DNA from 2 places in the Pseudarthrobacter sp. L1SW genome. Region 1 is predicted to be linked to the other one. Evidence: riboswitches for the same ligand, from Rfam matches in the RefSeq annotation. Region 1 holds a riboswitch; the other holds the start of a gene.
The links. Region 1 has a riboswitch for thiamine pyrophosphate ahead of thiC (phosphomethylpyrimidine synthase ThiC). Riboswitches for the same ligand answer to the same signal wherever they lie in the genome.
Positions count from the first base shown of each region.

Region 2: linked by a shared signal. The riboswitch ahead of KTR40_RS17625 (ECF transporter S component) and the one ahead of thiC (phosphomethylpyrimidine synthase ThiC) in region 1 are both predicted to bind thiamine pyrophosphate.

Region 1 covers NZ_CP078079.1:2,399,750-2,408,203, forward strand. The annotation lists gene rimM (ribosome maturation factor RimM) at 1-447, opposite strand, end outside; gene KTR40_RS11080 (RNA-binding protein) at 558-800, opposite strand; gene rpsP (30S ribosomal protein S16) at 802-1,224, opposite strand; gene KTR40_RS11090 (hypothetical protein) at 1,441-1,881, opposite strand; gene KTR40_RS11095 (VOC family protein) at 2,024-2,899, opposite strand; gene KTR40_RS11100 (amidohydrolase family protein) at 3,010-4,092, opposite strand; TPP riboswitch at 4,184-4,291, shown strand; gene thiC (phosphomethylpyrimidine synthase ThiC) at 4,286-6,112, shown strand; gene KTR40_RS11110 (alpha/beta hydrolase) at 6,117-6,848, opposite strand; gene ffh (signal recognition particle protein) at 6,956-8,454, opposite strand, start outside.
Region 2 covers NZ_CP078079.1:3,791,844-3,800,297, reverse strand. The annotation lists gene mnhG (monovalent cation/H(+) antiporter subunit G) at 1-28, shown strand, start outside; gene KTR40_RS17655 (DUF4235 domain-containing protein) at 47-310, opposite strand; gene KTR40_RS17650 (CDGSH iron-sulfur domain-containing protein) at 389-604, opposite strand; gene KTR40_RS17645 (glycosyltransferase family 2 protein) at 601-1,665, opposite strand; gene KTR40_RS17640 (iron-containing redox enzyme family protein) at 1,662-2,780, opposite strand; gene KTR40_RS17635 (DUF4383 domain-containing protein) at 2,853-3,404, opposite strand; gene KTR40_RS17630 (heme-degrading domain-containing protein) at 3,488-4,030, opposite strand; TPP riboswitch at 4,116-4,256, shown strand; gene KTR40_RS17625 (ECF transporter S component) at 4,322-4,945, shown strand; gene KTR40_RS17620 (ABC transporter ATP-binding protein) at 4,945-6,501, shown strand; gene KTR40_RS17615 (energy-coupling factor transporter transmembrane protein EcfT) at 6,515-7,315, shown strand; gene KTR40_RS17610 (hypothetical protein) at 7,345-8,151, opposite strand; gene KTR40_RS17605 (UDP-N-acetylglucosamine 1-carboxyvinyltransferase) at 8,382-8,454, shown strand, end outside.

The sequences.
Region 1 (8,454 bases):
GACTTCAGGAACAATCTGCTCGACGAACGGAACCAGGATCTCGCCGCCGTCCGGGGTGGTGACCATCAGCAGGTCCTGCGCGGTTCCGGTGTTCAGCGCGGCCACCTTGCCCACGACGTTTGAGCCCACCCGGGCCTCCAGGCCGACGAGTTCATGCTCGTACCAGCCTTCGTCGTCGTCCTCCTCCAGCTCTTCGGTTTCGATGAAGAGCTTGGCACCACGGAGGGTTTCCGCTTCATTGCGGGTTTCAATCTCCTCGAAGCCCAGCAGCAGGATGTCCTTGTTCCACCGGGCGCTGTTCACAGTGAGCGGGCCGACGGATGCCGGTTCCACCATGAACTCGGCACCCGGGACAAACCGGTCCCCAGGGGCATCGGTCAGGACCTGGACGGTTACTTCCCCGCGGATGCCATGGGGTTTGCCGATTCGTGCCACCTGAAGCTGCATGTGTTCCTCTGTTCGGGTTGTGGTTGGTCCACGGTGTCCTGGTGAAAGCACTCCGGCCCCTCCACCGCGTTGGTGGAAGGGCCGGAGCTAAAACTGATATTGCCGAGCGCTCAGCGGCGGCGGTCGGTGTCGACGACGTCGACACGCACCGGCTCACCGCCGGCCAAGGCTGCCACCACGGTGCGCAGTGCACGCGCCGTGCGGCCCTGGCGGCCAATCACCCGTCCGAGGTCGTCCTGGTGAACACGCACTTCGAGGGTGTCCCCGCGGCGGTTGTTCTTGGAGCTGACCTTGACGTCATCCGGGGAATCAACGATTCCGCGGACCAGGTGTTCCAGCGCTTCTGCCAGCAATCTACTCAGCCTCGGTGGTCTCTGCTTCGGCCTCGGCGGGTGCTTCGGCTGCATCAGACTTGGATGCCTTCTTGGTGATGGCTTCCGGGATGATGACGGAACCCTTCTCCGGGGCAACGAAGGCGACCTTCTCAGACTTGGTCTTCAGGGTGCCTTCCTGGCCCGGCAGGCCCTTGAACTTCTGCCAGTCACCGGTGATCTTGAGGATCGCGGCGACCTGCTCGGACGGCTGGGCGCCGACGGACAGCCAGTACTGCGCACGCTCGGAGTTGACCTCGATGTATGAGGGCTCTTCGGTGGGGTGGTACTTACCGATTTCTTCGATGGCACGGCCGTCACGCTTGGTGCGTGAGTCCGCGACGACGATGCGGTAGTACGGTGCGCGCATCTTGCCAAAGCGCTTAAGGCGAATCTTTACGGCCACTGTTGTGGTCACTCCTGTTTCAGAAAAAGGGGGTGAACCCGGCTTTCTGCACCCGTGGGGCGGGCCGTACTTGCGGGTTCGAAGGACAGGATCCGGACGCGGAGAGAGGGGCCACGCAGATCGAGTACCTGTTTATTGTGCCAGATCAGCGTCCGGATTTCGACTTGACACGTACCGGCCCTGCTCGCGCTGCCCGGACGGATGGGCACGGACGGCTCAGGCGGACCAGACGTAGAGGCCCGTGCGCTCCGAGTCATCGATCCTGCCGGCCATTTCAGCAAGCTGCCGGACGTAGGTGCGCGCCTGGGCAGCACCGAACGGCATGTCATCCTGTGCCGCCCACTGCTCAGCGACGTCTTCGAGGACGTCGCCCTCCCCTTCGGTTTCGTAGGACAGGAGGTCCGCCAGGGCACGCACCATCGCCGGGGGAACCGCGAGCAGCGAATCGCTCGCCACGTCCACCATGGTCAGCTCATAGTCGGCCCCGCCGGCGTGGACCGCGGTGCCGGCCAGGTCACCCAGCTGCTCCACTTCAAAGTCGCTGATTCCCGGGATCCGGACGGCGTCGCCGCCGGGGGCACTGCCGCCTTTATCCAGGATGCCGCCGCGCTTCAGTGCGGCGTCGTGGGTGGCAACAAAGATTTCGGTGAAGCCCATGGGAAGTGCCCTCATTCCGTTGACGGTGCGGCCTGCCGGGGGGGCAGCGCGTGCCGCCCGGCGGTTCGGTTTCAGCCTAGTACAGATACCCCCGGCGGCACCTGCCCATGCCACCGCCAGCCCGGTGCACAAAACGCCGCTGTCAGCGGACGGCGACCCGGATCCTGTTGCGCCACGGATCCTCGAACCGGAGTTCGGCGCCGGTGTGGTGGGCGGCAACACCGGCAACCTTAAGGCGGTCGGCGAGGGCGCCGACGTCGTCCCCTGACGGAACCTCGATGAGGACCTCACCCAGGCCGAGGGTGTCCTTGCGCGGCCCCGCGCCGCGGCTGTTCCAGACATTCATTGCCATGTGGTGGTGGTACCGGCCCGCCGAGACGAACAGGGCCTGGCCGTGCCAGCCGGCGGTCTTTTCGAATCCGAGGGTCCCAACGTAGAAGTCGCGGGCCGTTTGGACGTCACCCACCTGAAGGTGCACGTGGCCCACGCCGGCAACCGTTCCGCGCTGGCGTTCCTGGGACTCCTCGGTGAGGTGCTGCTCCAGGTAGCGCTGCGGCGGAAGGGCCAGGCTGTCCATCACCACGTCAGTGCCATTCCAGGACCAGCTGCTGCGCGGCCGGTCCCAGTAGAGCTCGATCCCGTTGCCTTCCGGGTCGGTGAAGTAGAAGGCCTCGCTGACCAGGTGGTCTGCGCTGCCGGTGAAGGAGCGGGGCTCGAACTGGGCGGCGGTGGCGATGGTGGCGGCAAGGTCCGCCTGGTTCTCGAACAGCAGCGCGGTGTGGAAAAGGCCGGCCTCTCCCCTGCCCGGGAGGTTCAGGCCCGGAGCGGGGGCAAGGTGCACCAGCGGCCTCTGCAGCCGGCCGAGGTAAAGCCCGCCGTCCTGCTCCGCGACGACCTCCAGGCCCAGGGCGCGCTGGTAGTAGTCGGTCATGACCTTCATGTCGCCCACCTTGAGCATCACGGTGCCCATGGCAAGGTCGGCAGGAAGGAGATCCTGGCTGGCGGCTTGTGCAGTCATTGAAAACTCCCGGTGCTGTGGGCCATCCGATCTGGAGGCCTTTCACTCTTAAAATTACTTGAAGCTTCAATTTATTCCAAGTCCCAATTTTCGACATTCGCCCGGCAGTTTCAGCGGACCAACCGTCCTCCCAAGACAACGTGCGCCAGGTCACGGACGGTGTCCGGCACCATTCGCGGGTCCTCCCTGCAGAGCACAACGTCAGCCCGCGCCCCCTCCGCAATTCCCTCCGCGCCCAGCCACGTCCGGGCGCTCCAGCACGCCGCGTCCAACGCAGCGGCGATGGGCAGTCCTGCCGCGTGGAGGGCGAGGATCTCATCGGCGATCCTGCCGTGCGTGATGACACTCCCGGCATCCGTTCCGGCGTAAATCCGCACCCCGGCCTCGTAGGCCTCAAGCACCCGTTCCTCCCGCCGTTCCCACAGCGCACGCATATGCGCCGCGTATGCGGGGAACTTGGGATCGGCCTGCGCCGCGATGTCCGGGAACGTGGCAATGTTGATCAAAGTGGGCACGATGGGTACCCGCTGCTCCACAAACCGGGGAAGGTGGCGTGGCAGCAGGCCGGTGGCATGCTCCACGCAGTCGATGCCGGCGTCCAGCACGTCGTCGAGCGTCTCTTCGGCAAAGCAGTGCGCGGTAACGCGCGCACCCTCATCGTGGGCGGCCTGGACTGCATCACGGACGACGGCGGCAGGGAAGGACGGGGCCAGGTCGCCGGCGCCGCGGTCGATCCAGTCCCCCACGAGTTTGACCCAGCCGTCACCGTCCCGGGCCTGCTTGCGGACAGCCTCCACCAGGCCGTCCGGCTCAACCTCTTCCGCGAATCCACGCAAGTACCGCCGCGTACGCGCAACATGGCGGCCCGCGCGGATCAGCACCGGGAAGTCGCTCCCGCCCTGCAGCCACCTGGTGTCGGCAGGGGATCCTGCGTCCCGGACCAACAGCGTGCCGGCCATCAGGTCCGTCCGGGCCTGGTCCCCGGCGGTGGCCGCATCCACTGCACCTCCCACCCCCAAGCCGATGTGGCAGTGGGCATCCACGAAGCCCGGCAGCACCCAGCCGGCCAGGATCCTGTCCGGCGCCTTCGCTGGTTGGCGGAACGTCAGCCTGCCGTTAATGGACCACAGGCCGCGGGCCTCGCTGTCCGGCCCGGTAAGCACAGTTCCGGTGAACTGGATGATTTCTGGCATGGCCTTCCTCTCCTCGCCCGGACAGGCTAGCATCGGCCAACGTGGCAAGGCCCCCTCGCGTTTGCCCTTGCTGGGCGTGTGGTAGCTTTCATCTTGACCACACGGGTGCCCCTGCAGGGGCTGAGATCGGGCTGACGCAGCCTGCGACCGTCGAACCTGTCCGGGTAATGCCGGCGAAGGAAGTGAGTATTCCTTGAGTACGCAAACTGCACAGCTGAACCCTGCCCACAACCCGTCAGTCGCGGAGGAAAACAGCCAAAACCAGCCTCCTGTCACGCAATCCCTGAAGTCCCACTCGTTGGCGTTTGTCCACGATGAGGCGGCGGGCATCCGGGTACCCGTCACGGAAATAGAGCTGACGGACTCACCGAACGGGCAGCCCAACGGCCCGTTCCGGACCTACCGGACGGCAGGGCCCGGGAGCGACCCCGTCCGCGGCCTCCTTCCCTTCCGGACGGACTGGATCGAAGCGCGCGGGGACACCGAGGCGTACAGCGGCAGGGAACGGAACCTGCTCGACGACGGCCGCTCGGCTGTCCGCCGCGGCGCTGCCAGCGCGGAGTGGAAGGGAGCGCGCCCCGTGCCCCGCCGCGCCGTCGACGGCAGGACCGTGACGCAGATGCACTATGCGCGGCAGGGCGTCATCACCCCGGAGATGCGTTTCGTGGCGCTGCGGGAGAACTGCGATGTGGAACTGGTCCGCAGCGAACTGGCTGCGGGCCGCGCCATCATCCCGAGCAACATCAACCACCCTGAGTCCGAGCCGATGATCATCGGCAAGGCCTTCCTGGTGAAGATCAACGCGAACATCGGCAACTCTGCGGTCACGTCCTCGATCGCCGAGGAGGTGGACAAACTGCAGTGGGCCACCCAATGGGGCGCGGACACGGTGATGGACCTTTCCACCGGCGATGACATCCACACCACCCGCGAATGGATTATCCGCAACTCGCCCGTGCCAATCGGCACCGTCCCCATCTACCAGGCGCTCGAGAAGGTCAATGGGGAAGCCAATGCCCTTACGTGGGAGGTTTTCCGCGATACCGTCATTGAGCAGTGCGAGCAGGGGGTGGACTATATGACCATCCACGCCGGGGTCCTGCTCAGGTACGTTCCCCTGACGGCCAACCGGGTCACGGGCATCGTGTCCCGCGGCGGTTCCATCATGGCCGGCTGGTGCCTTGCGCACCACCAGGAGAACTTCCTCTACACCCACTTTGACGAGCTCTGCGAGATTTTCGCACGGTACGACGTCGCGTTTTCCCTGGGCGACGGCCTGCGGCCCGGGGCGACGGCGGACGCCAACGACGCGGCGCAGTTCGCCGAACTGGACACGCTGGCTGAGCTGACGCAGCGCGCCTGGGAGTACGACGTCCAGGTGATGGTTGAGGGTCCGGGCCACATCCCGTTCCACCTGGTCCGCGAAAACGTGGAGCGCCAGCAGGAACTGTGCAAGGGTGCGCCCTTCTACACGCTCGGGCCGCTGGTGACGGACGTGGCGCCGGGCTATGACCACATCACCTCGGCCATCGGCGCCACCGAGATCGCCCGCTACGGCACCGCCATGCTGTGTTATGTCACGCCCAAGGAGCACCTGGGGCTGCCCAACAAGGACGACGTAAAGACCGGGGTGATCACCTACAAGATCGCGGCGCACGCGGCGGACCTTGCCAAGGGCCACCCGGGTGCGCACGAGCGTGATGATGCGCTGTCCAAGGCGCGCTTCGAGTTCCGCTGGCGCGACCAGTTCGCGTTGTCCCTGGACCCTGTCACTGCTGAAGCCTTCCACGATGAGACGCTGCCCGCCGAACCTGCCAAAACCGCGCATTTCTGCTCCATGTGCGGCCCCAAATTCTGTTCCATGAGGATCAGCCAGGACATCCGGGATGAATACGGCTCCGCTGAATCGCAGGCAGCCCTGGCCGAGGCTGCGGCGGGAATGAAGGGCAAAAGCGAGGAATTCCGGGCGGCGGGCGGCAAGGTGTACCTGCCGGAGCCCCGCGTTGCCGCCGGAAGCTAACGTTTCAGGAGGCGCGTGCCTGGACCCGGCTGGCGTCACCGATAAACGAGCGGATGATGCGGTCCCCTTCGATTGAATCCTGGGGCCGGTGCCCTCCCGCCGCAGTGCGGTGCAGGGCGCCGGTCTCCCGGAGGTAGCCCGCGATCTCTTCGTAAAGCGGCTCCCAGCCGCCCGTCAGGACGAGCGTAGGCACACCGGGAACGATGTGCAGCGGCGCTTCCCACGACGGCACCTGCAGCCGCAGCCGCCGGGCGGACCGCTTTTCTTCCACCGTGACCGGATGCTGCAGGTCCGTGGCGTAGACCCGGCGGACGAATTCCCGCTGGAAGTCCTCATCACTGAGTTGGTGCCGGATGTCCAGGAGCGGCCTCATCAGCGCGATGTGGGCTGCCGTGGCCGGCAGTTCCGCGGTCAGGGACAGGCAGGCTGGCTCCACCAGCGTCAGCGAGTAGACAAGGTCGGGACGTTCGACGGCGGCCATCATCGCTGCGATGGCGCCTTGGGCGTGTGCCACGATGTGCCCGCCTACGGCGCCCCGGCCGTCGTCGGCCAGCGACCGCAGCAGGATCCGGGCGTCCTCGTCGAAGGAGGATTCCACTGGCTCCGCCACGGGATCGTAGCCGTGGCGGCGCAGGAACAGGGCGTCATAGGACAGTGCCAGGCCATGCTGGCGGGGCCAGGCGGCGGCGCCGAAGCTGCCCGCGCCGTGCACGAACACTACCCTCTGCTTGAACATGACCCAACCCTATTCCACAGCCCCGACATCCCAACCAGGTAGCGCCAAGTGTCGTTATGAACCGTCAAAACGACACTTGGCGCTACCTGGTTGGGAGACAGGGATTGCTACTTGCCCAGGAACTTGTCGAAGCCCTTGGGCAGGTTCAGCTGGGACGGGTCGAAGTCGCCGCCCTGCTGGCCGAAGGCAGCGCCGGTGGGCAACGCCTTGGCCGCGTTCGCCCGGCGGGCCTCGGCGTCCTTCCGCTCCTGGGCGGCCTTGGCCGGGTTGCCGGACTTCGCCTTCTTCTTGGGGGCGTTCTTGGCGTTCTTCCGCGCCCCGCCACCGGCCCCCGGCATGCCCGGCATTCCGGGCATCCCCGGCATGCCGCCCTGGGCCATCTTCTTCATCATCTTCTGGGCCTGGGCAAAGCGCTCAAGCAGCCCGTTGACCTCGGAGACGTGGACACCGGAACCGCGGGCAATACGGGCACGGCGGGAGCCGTTGATGATCTTGGGCGCAACACGCTCGTGCGGGGTCATGGAGCGGACGATGGCCTCGACGCGGTCGATCTCGCGTTCGTCGAACTGCTCCAGCTGCTGGCGGATGTTCTGCGCGCCCGGCATCATCATGAGCATTTTCTTCATCGAGCCCATGTTGCGGATCTGCTGCATCTGGGCCAGGAAGTCCTCAAGGGTGAAGTCTTCCTGGTCGGCGAATTTCTTCGCCATCCGGGCGGCTTCGTCCTTGTCCCAGGATTTCTCCGCCTGCTCAATCAGCGTCAGGACGTCACCCATGTCCAGGATGCGCGAAGCCATCCGGTCCGGGTGGAACAGCTCGAAGTCGTCCAGGCCTTCGCCGGTGGACGCGAACATCACGGGCTTGCCGGTGACCGAAGCCACCGAGAGCGCGGCACCGCCGCGCGCGTCGCCGTCGAGCTTGGACAGGACGATGCCCGTGAAGTTGACGCCCTCGTCAAAGGCAAGCGCCGTGTTCACGGCGTCCTGGCCGATCATGGAGTCGATGACGAACAGGACTTCGTTGGGCACAATGGCGCGGCGGATCTGGCGCGCCTGCTCCATCATGTCCGCGTCAACGCCGAGCCGGCCGGCGGTGTCCACAATGACGACGTCGTGCAGCTTCTGGCGGGCTTCCTCCACGCCGGCGCGGGCGACCGCCACGGGGTCGCCGGCAGGGTGCTCGAGTTCGGAGGATGTCGCTCCCGGGTGCGGCGCGAATACGGGCACCTTGGCGCGCTGGCCCACCACCTGCAGCTGGGTGACCGCGTTGGGGCGCTGCAGGTCGCAGGCCACCAGGATGGGGCTGTGGCCCTGGGCCTTAAGCCACTTGGACAGTTTGCCGGCGAGGGTGGTCTTACCGGCGCCCTGCAGGCCGGCCAGCATGATGATGGTGGGGCCGTTCTTGGCCAGGCGGATCCGGCGGGTTTCACCGCCGAGGATCTCCACCAGCTCCTCGTTGACGATCTTGACGATCTGCTGGCTCGGGTTCAGCGCACCGGACACCTCGGCACCCAGGGCGCGTTCCCGCACCCGGCCGGTGAATTCACGGACAACGGGAACGGCAACGTCGGCATCCAGGAGGGCACGGCGGATCTCGCGGACTGTGG
Region 2 (8,454 bases), 1.4 Mb from region 1:
CCGCGAGGACGGTTCCGGCGACGGCTGAGTAGCGCTTGGGGTGCAGCTAGACGATGTCCTGGCTCTTGGCGAACCGGGTGATGGCCCGCTGGGTGCCGCGGTTGGCCAGGACCTGGATGATGGTGCTCACCGACGCCGAGATCAGGGCGAACGTCAGCGCCGACTGCAGGCTGGTCGGGATGTCCTCGTCCTTCCCGGTGGGGGGCTTCCGGCCGGTGGTCTTTTCCCAGATGGCGTTGACCAGCTTGGTGCCGACAAAGCCTGCGCCGAGGCTCACGCCGGTGCCGAGCAGCTTGATGAAAAGGTTCATTCCTAGTACTCCTTGCGGGCGGAAAACGGGCTGTCCCTAGCCTAACCGGCGATAGCGGCCGGCCGGTGCAGGCTTTGCTCAGGTTGCCGGAGGTTCCGTCCGGAACTTGATCATCTTGTGGGTGCCGTCGCAGTACGGCTTGATGGCCGATGCCCCGCAGCGGCACAGCGCCACGGTTTTCCGTTCACGGGGCAGCGCTTCTCCGGAGGGCGTGACGATCTCGAAGTCGCCTCGCACAATCAGCGGGCCGTCGGGGCACACCACAATGGAGCTCTCGGCCGGTTCCTGGTTCATTTTTGCTCCTGCTTCAGGTTGCTGGTGGAAGACTGGGCGCCCTGGGGGCACGTTCCCGCGACTTTGCCGCTGTGCCGCCTCCGCAGCTCATTCTCCGAATGGGCTGCGGTCTTGAGCCGGGTCCCCGCATACGGAACGCCCCCGGCCAGCCTGTAACCGAGCGCGATCCAGATGCAGATGGCCCGTTCCAGGGCCCAGGGCGGAGTGCACAGCACCGCGCGGAAGGGGAAGACGGCAGCGCCGTTGTGCCGCCGCCGCCCCGTCTCCGCGGCGATAACGGCTGCGGAGGCCAGCCCCAGGAAGACTGCCCGACGGTGCCGCGAAGGCAGGCAGGCTGCGGAAAGGATTGCCGGGAGCAGCGCCAACTCGGCGGCGAGCCGCCGTGGCTGGGCAAAATCGTCATATGCCTGGCGGATGCGCTGCTTCAGGAAATGCCGCGCCGTGGGCGGCCTGCGCGCGACGAACAGGTCCGGCATAACCATCGCGCGGCCGCCCGCGGCGGTGATTGTCCGGATCAGCTCGAGGTTCTCGAACAGGACCGGCGCGTATCCGTCCGTCGCCAGCAGGGCTCCCCGGCGCAGCGCCAGCGTTCCGGGAAAATCAGCAGACCAGGCGCGGTTGATGAGGGTCCTCGCCGTATCCCACTGGGCGTGCCAGGGGAGGGGCTCGAAGTAGTTCTGAGGACGCACCACGTCCGCAGCGCCGAGGTGATGGACGACGGCGGCGAGTGACTCGCGCGTGTAGCGGACGTCGTCGTCGGCAATTACCAGGAGGTCCGCCGACGAGGCCCGAACCCCAGTCATGACCCCGGCTACCTTGCCGTTGCCGGCGGCGCCTCCGTTGCCGGCGGCGCAGGCGTCAGGCGGGAGATGCCGGACGGCGGGTGGAAACATCCTCCGGTGGTGTTCGAACAGTTCAGGGGCAGACCCGTCCACCACCGTGACAGGGATCCAGTCCGTGAGGCGGCGAAGGTAGGCGGCCAGGTCCGGCAAGCCGGCGTCGTCCGTCCAGCGCAACGGCAGGATGTACTCCGCCGGCACGCCGATGGCAGGGGCGCTCATGCTGCCGCCGGCACTGCCGCCCTCAGGGACGTGGTGCCGTTTTCCCAGGACTGCAGGATATGGGCGGACAACCTGCCGTCCACGGCCATGACCGCCGTGGCGCCGAAGAGTACGTCCCCCAGAAGCCCCGGTTCGGCTTCGACCAGGCCCCCGGCCAGGTCGCGGCCGGCGATTTGCTCGTGGACGGCGTCGGCTTCCACGTGCTCGTCGAAGTAATGGGTGACAGCGGCGTCGAAACCGTGCCTGCGGAAGCCGTTCCCGTAGAAGCGGTTGGGCTGGGAAGACGTCATTTCGTAGATGGCCAAGTGCCCGGTGATGGCACCCCGCAGCCGGCGGTTCAGCCCGAACAGGGACATCAGGTTCACTGCCGCGAGGGAGAGGGCCGGGACGAAATCGACGTAGGCGCCGTAGTCGTCGGCCATTCCCAGCCCCCGCATTGTGCGGGCGAAAAGCGCGCTGTGCATGCGTTCGGGGCGTCCGCCGCCGTACTCGTCAGCCTGGATTTCCACCAGCGCTGCCTTGGGGCGCCCGGAAAGGCGCGGGATGGCAAAGGTATGGGGATCCGCTTCCTTCAACTGGTAGATGGACTTGTGGATCAGGAATTCCTTGAGCTGGTCCAGGCTGGCTTTCTTTGCCACATATCTTGAGAGGCTGGGTCCTGTGTCCCGGGCTGCGAGGTCGAAGAGGACATCCGCCACCGCATCGCTGGTGGGATGCGGTGCGGTGGGGAGCTCCAGTTCACCGGCGGCTTCCCGGGCGGCCTCCCTAAGCGCGGCCTCGAAGGGCTTTTCCAGCAATTGGCGGATCTGGATCAGGCCCGGCGCCCATTCCCATTCATCGCTGACGCCTTCGAGCCCGGAGTAGTAGAGCTCGTAGAGGCAAAAGAGTGTCAGCTGGAGGTCGTCATCGCCAATGATGTCCGGGGTGGCGGCCAGCTGGCGGGTGACCTCACGGTGCAGCGCCGCGACGGGGGCATCGGCGGTAAGGGTGGCGCCGGCGCCAAGGGTGGGGCCATTCCCAGGGGTGGTGCGGGCGCCAAGCGTGGTGCCGGCTTCCCGCGCGAGAAGGCCAAGCAAGGCGGCACTGGCAGGACCACGCGCTTCAGGGATTTTCATTGTGCTCCTTCAGGTCTGGCGTTGATGCCGGTCCCGTACGTCGTCGCCGAGGGCCGGGCTGGCAGATGGCATTCACTGGCCGCGTGGGCCGTTCGGGGAGGAGTTGGCGGCACTGCTGGTGCTGTTGGCGTTGCTGCTGCCGCTGCGTGGATCGTTGCCGTCGCTGCCGGCAGCACCCGCCGCGACGGCGGGGCCTCGGGCCGCCAACGCGATGGCCAGCCCAATCATGGCCAGGCCGAGGGCCAAATGCAGCCAGTTGTCCGCGTTGTTTGCGGGGAGGAAGTTGGCCGGCGTGGTGTCATCCGACAGGAAGCCGTACAACCACAGGAACAGGTAGGCAACGCCGCCGTAGATGAGGAAGTTCCTGGCTTGCGGATGCGTCCGCGCCATCAGGACCCCTGCAATCCCGAACAGCAGGTGGACCGCATTCAGGAGTGCGGAGACCTGGAAAATGCCCAGCAGCAGCGCCCCCGAGCCGGGTCCGGCGAAGCCGAGCGAGCCGTAGTTGGAGGTGATGCCCGGGATGAAGCCCAGGATGCCGAACAGGACGAAAACCGAGCCCGTTCCGAGAGCGGCTTTTTGCAGGCGTGTCCGGGGGCCCGTCAGGCGGGTGCTGGCTGCCATATCCTGTCCTCCTCAAAACCCGGGAGACAACATAGTAAGCATGATTACTAATAAATGCTAAGCAGCCTTTGTATTTGTGAGGGTCAGTCCGCTCCCGCGGAGTGGAGGATTTCGCGCAGGGCTTCGACCACCAGGTTGTGGTCCTGCACCTGGGGAAGACCCGAAACCGTAACGGTGGCCACGGCCCCGACGCCGGTGACGTACAGCGGGAAGGAGCCGCCGTGCGCCGCGTACCGGCTCTCGTCGAACCATCCCTGGTCCTCGATCCGGCCACCGCGAAGCCGTCCGCGGAGCCCCACCAGCAAGGAAGGGATCTCGTACCGGGCGGCTGTGCGCTGCTTGGCCCGGATCCAGTGCTCGTTGTCCGGCGTCGCACCGGGCAGGGCCACATGGAACAGCACCTGCTCACCCTTGGTGATGTCAATCGCGATGGGCAGCCCGCGCTCCTTGCCCAGCTCCACGAGGAGCAGCCCCAGGTTCAGGGAATCGTCAAGGGAGAATCCGGGAAACTGCAGTTCGCGGACCTCGCCTTCAATCCGGGCGATCAATTCCTCCAGCGAGCCCTCCGGCTGTGCAGCATCGGAATCGGGATCATATCCGGTCACATCCGGCGGATTGGCAGTCATGGCCCACAATCTACCTCTCCTGCGGTATAAACTGGACAACGCCCAACAGGGCAATTGCAGCAAGTCATTTCAACCAAAAGCAACATTCAAACGACAGGGGAGCGCCGCCGTCGGGCATCACTGGCCATGCCAGGATCCGCAGGTGGGCGCTGAGAGTGCGGACAGCCGCAGACCCTCGAACCTGATCCGGTTAGTACCGGCGTAAGGGAGTCGAGCTTCTCGAAGTGCGCGCAGCGGCAGCAGTGCCGGCAGGCGTGTCCACTTTCCCCTCCTGTTTCCCAGGAGGATTACATGGCAACAACAGCAGTCAAGAAGACCACCAGCAAGTCCTGGCGCGTCGTGGACATCGTGGTGGCGGCCCTGATCGCCATCGCCGGCGGCGTCATTTTCTGGGCCTGGTCCCAGGGCGCGGCCGCAGTATCAGGGCCCATGAACGCCGTCTACCCGCCCCTGACGGGGCTGATTGCCGGCGGCTGGATGATTCCGGCAGTTCTGGGCATGCTCATCATCCGCAAGCCGGGCGCTGCTCTGTTCTGTGAGACGGTTGCGGCCACCGGCGAGCTGCTCATGGGGTCCCAGTACGGTGCTTCGGTGCTGTTCTCCGGCTTCGTGCAGGGGCTGGGCGCGGAAATCATTTTCGCGATCTTCGTCTACCGGAAGTTCAACCTGCCTGTGGCACTGCTGGCCGGTGCCGCCGCAGGCCTCTTTTGCGGCCTGAACGACTCCTTCGCTCCGTGGGGCTGGAACATCGCCTACTCCGGCGGGGATAAGCTGGCGTACATCGTCTTCACCGCCATCTCCGGAGCCATCATCGCCGGCGCCCTGTCCTGGATCGCCACCCGCGGCCTGGCCAGGACCGGGGTCCTGAGCTCCTTCGCGTCGCGGAAGGCAGCTACGGAGCCCGTCTTCTCCTGATGTCCGCACCTTCCCGCCAGGGCGCCTCCACTGCAGTGCGTCCCGCCGCCGTCACAGCCAGGGGCTGGGGCTGGCGGCATGCCGGGCGCGCCAAGCCGGCAGTCCATGCCCTGGACCTGGACATCCGCCCCGGGGAGCGCGTGCTGCTCCTGGGGCCTTCCGGGGCCGGCAAGTCCACCCTCCTGCATGCTTTGGCGGGGGTGCTGGGGGATGTGAACGACGACGGCGGCGCGGCAGGAGATTCCGACGAGTCGGGTTCGCTGCTGGTTGACGGGGCCGCCCCCCGCGAGCAGCGGGGGCGGGCCGGCCTGATGCAGCAGGACCCCGAAACACAGGTGGTCCTGTCCCGTGTGGGCGACGACGCCGCCTTCGGCGCCGAGAACCTCGCCGTGCCCCGCGACGCCATCTGGACCCGCGTGCACGAGGCGCTGGACGACGTCGGACTTTCACACCTTCCGCTGGACCACCCCACGTCGGTGCTCTCCGGCGGGCAGAAACAGCGGCTGGCGCTGGCGGGCATCCTTGCCATGCGTCCCGGCCTGATCCTGCTGGACGAGCCCACCGCCAACCTGGACCCTGCCGGCGTGCTGGAGGTCCGCGACGCCGTGGCGCGGTGCCTGGACAAAACCGGCGCCACGCTGGTGGTGGTGGAACACCGCGTGTCCGTGTGGAAGGACCTGGTGGACCGGATCGTGGTGCTGCAGCCAGGCACCGATTCGAATGACGCCGTGCTGCTGGATGGCCCGCCGGACCAGGTGCTCAGGGAAGCCCGGAGCATGCTGATTGCTGCCGGGGTGTGGGTGCCCGGCTATGTTCCGGAGACCCGGCTGCGTGCGGCTGATCCAGCCCCCGGGACGGGCGCCCTCCTGCTCGCTGCCGAGGAGTTGGCGGTGTCCCGTGAACGGGTGCGCCGCAGCGGCTTCCGGAAGGTACCCCCGGTGCCGGTGCAGGCAGGCATCACCTCGCAGGTCCGGGCCGGGCAGGCCTTGGCGGTCACAGGGCCGAACGGGGCCGGGAAGTCCACGTTTGCCCTGACCATTGCCGGACTCCTGGAGTCCGTGGCCGGAAGGGTGTCGGCCACGGTGGACCTGAGCCGCGGTGCCGGAATTGATCCCTGGAAGTGGAAGGCCGAGCAGCTCATCGAGCGGATCGGCACCGTGTTCCAGGAACCCGAGCACCAGTTCGTCACCGGGAAGGTGCTGGACGAGCTGCTGTTCGGTCCCCGGCACTTGGGCCACGGGGAGGAGCGGGTGGATGAACTGCTGGAGCGGCTGCGGCTCACCCACCTTGTGGATGCCAACCCCTACACGCTTTCGGGCGGGGAGAAGCGGCGGTTGTCCGTAGCAACGGTCCTGGCGGCGCATCCCCAGGTGCTGGTACTGGACGAGCCGACCTTCGGCCAGGACGCCAACACGTGGGCGGAGCTGGCATCGTTCCTGTCCGAACTGCTGGATGCCGGCACCGCCGTGGTCTCCGTGACGCACGATGCCGAATTCACGGCCGCCCTGGGTGGAACGGAACTGCGGATGGCCGCACCGGAACCGGTGGCACCATGAGGCGGGAGGCGCCATGAGGCAGGAGCTGAACCTGCGCGGCAACAACGCGCTGCTGGCCCGGGCCAATCCCCTCAGCAAGTTCACCGCCGTCTTCCTCATTACTGCCGTGCTTGCGCTCTCCATCGACTGGGTGTCCGCATCGGTGGCGCTGGCCTTTGAGTTCCTGCTGTTTCCGCTGGCCGGCCTGACGCCCGCGCTGCTGTGGCAGCGCGGCTGGCCGCTGATCCTCGCGGCCGCCGTGGGGGGCTGGAGCACCTCCATCCTGGCGCCGGACAGCGGAAGGACGCTGATCGACGTCGGCATCTGGACCATGAGCGAAGGCTCGCTGGAATTGGGTGTGGGCTTTATGCTGCGCGGCCTGGCGATCGCCCTGCCGGCCGTGCTGCTGATGAGCTGCACCGACCCTACAGACCTCGCGGATGCGCTGGCGCAGAAGGCCCGACTCCCGCACCGGTTCGTGCTGGGAACCCTCGCCGCCATGCGGCTGGTGGGCCTGATGGCCGAAGAGTGGCAGACCATCGGGATGGCCCGCCGTGCCCGCGGGGTGGGTTCCCGCGGCAATGCCCTGCAGCGGGTGAAGGCGACGCTGGGGCAGAGCTTTGGGCTGCTGGTCCAGGCGATCCGCCGGGCCTCGAGGCTCGCGGTGACCATGGAAGCCCGCGGTTTCGGCGGCGGCCGCCGGACATGGGCCCGCGAATCAACCTACAGTTCCTTGGATGCATGGGTACTTGCCGGCGGCGTGGTGGTGGCGGGAACAGCGGTTTTTGCCGCCGTATCCCTGGGCACCTGGAACATGGTGTGGCTGGGGAGCTGAGAGCCGGCCTGGCCTGCGGGCCTCCGTGCCTACGGGCAGGAATGGTTGTAGTCGAATCCCCTCGATACGAACTGGGTCAGGGCCACCGTACCGCCGCCGGTGAGGGGCGCATCCGCGCAGGCCAGGGCTGCTCCTGAGGCACTCCGGGATCCCGCCAGCCAGCTCGGGAGGACGTAAAGGTTGCTCGAACTGCTGACAGGTCCAACAATCTGGTCCCACTGCCGGCCCGTCGAGTAGATCCCCACCTGCGCTCCGATGCTGTGGAAGAAATCCGTCATGCCTTCAAGGACAGCCCGGTTGGCTTCCTTGTCGGTGCCGGACCAGCTGTTTTCGGTCTCCACGTCCAGCCACCAGAAGTAGGAGCCCGGGTTGCTGACCCCGCGGTGGTGGGCGTCGTCGTACGCCTTGGCAAAGCCGTACATGTAGGCGCACGCCTTGCCGAAGTCCCCGTCCTCGCAGGGACCATACGGGTTGTGCACTTCCCGGCCGGCCGGGTACTCGTCCTCCTCCGGCCACCAGGAACCCGCAGCGCCGGGATTGGCAGTGTTGACGTACAGGGACACGGTGGGCCGGCCAGGGTGGCCCGCAGAGTCTTCTGCCCAGCGAAGTTGCTCGGCCAGACAGGGATTGGTGGTGTTGGCCAGGCCGTTGTTGACGCCCACAATGGCAAAGGCCTGTCCCGTGGGGAAGGCCGTGTTGCATTGGGGCCAGGAGATGTCGTTCCCCAGGAGTGATTGCACTCCTTCTCCGGGGGAGGGCGCCGCGTAGGCAGGGGAGCCGCAGATGAGGAGCAAGGCCGCGAGGAACAGGCCCGTTATTCCTGACACGGTTCGCATGCTCCGGACAGGGAATGCCCGGCTGCCTGGCATCGGCTTGGCTGGTGTCCGGCGCATGCTGCCTCCGTTGCCGCTGGACGAACAGGTGCTACCAGTCTCGCGCCCTTCGGAGGTGTGGTCAAGAAGCGCGCGGACGTCGTGATCGCATGTCGCGGGTAAAGATCCAGACCCTGCCGCGTTGTCATGCCAGTTCTATGGCTTGATAACTCATTTATGATATAAAATTGGGTATGACTCAGGAAACTGCCGAACACGTTGCCGCCATGCTCAGGGATGCCCGGAGTGAGAAGGGCTGGACCCAAG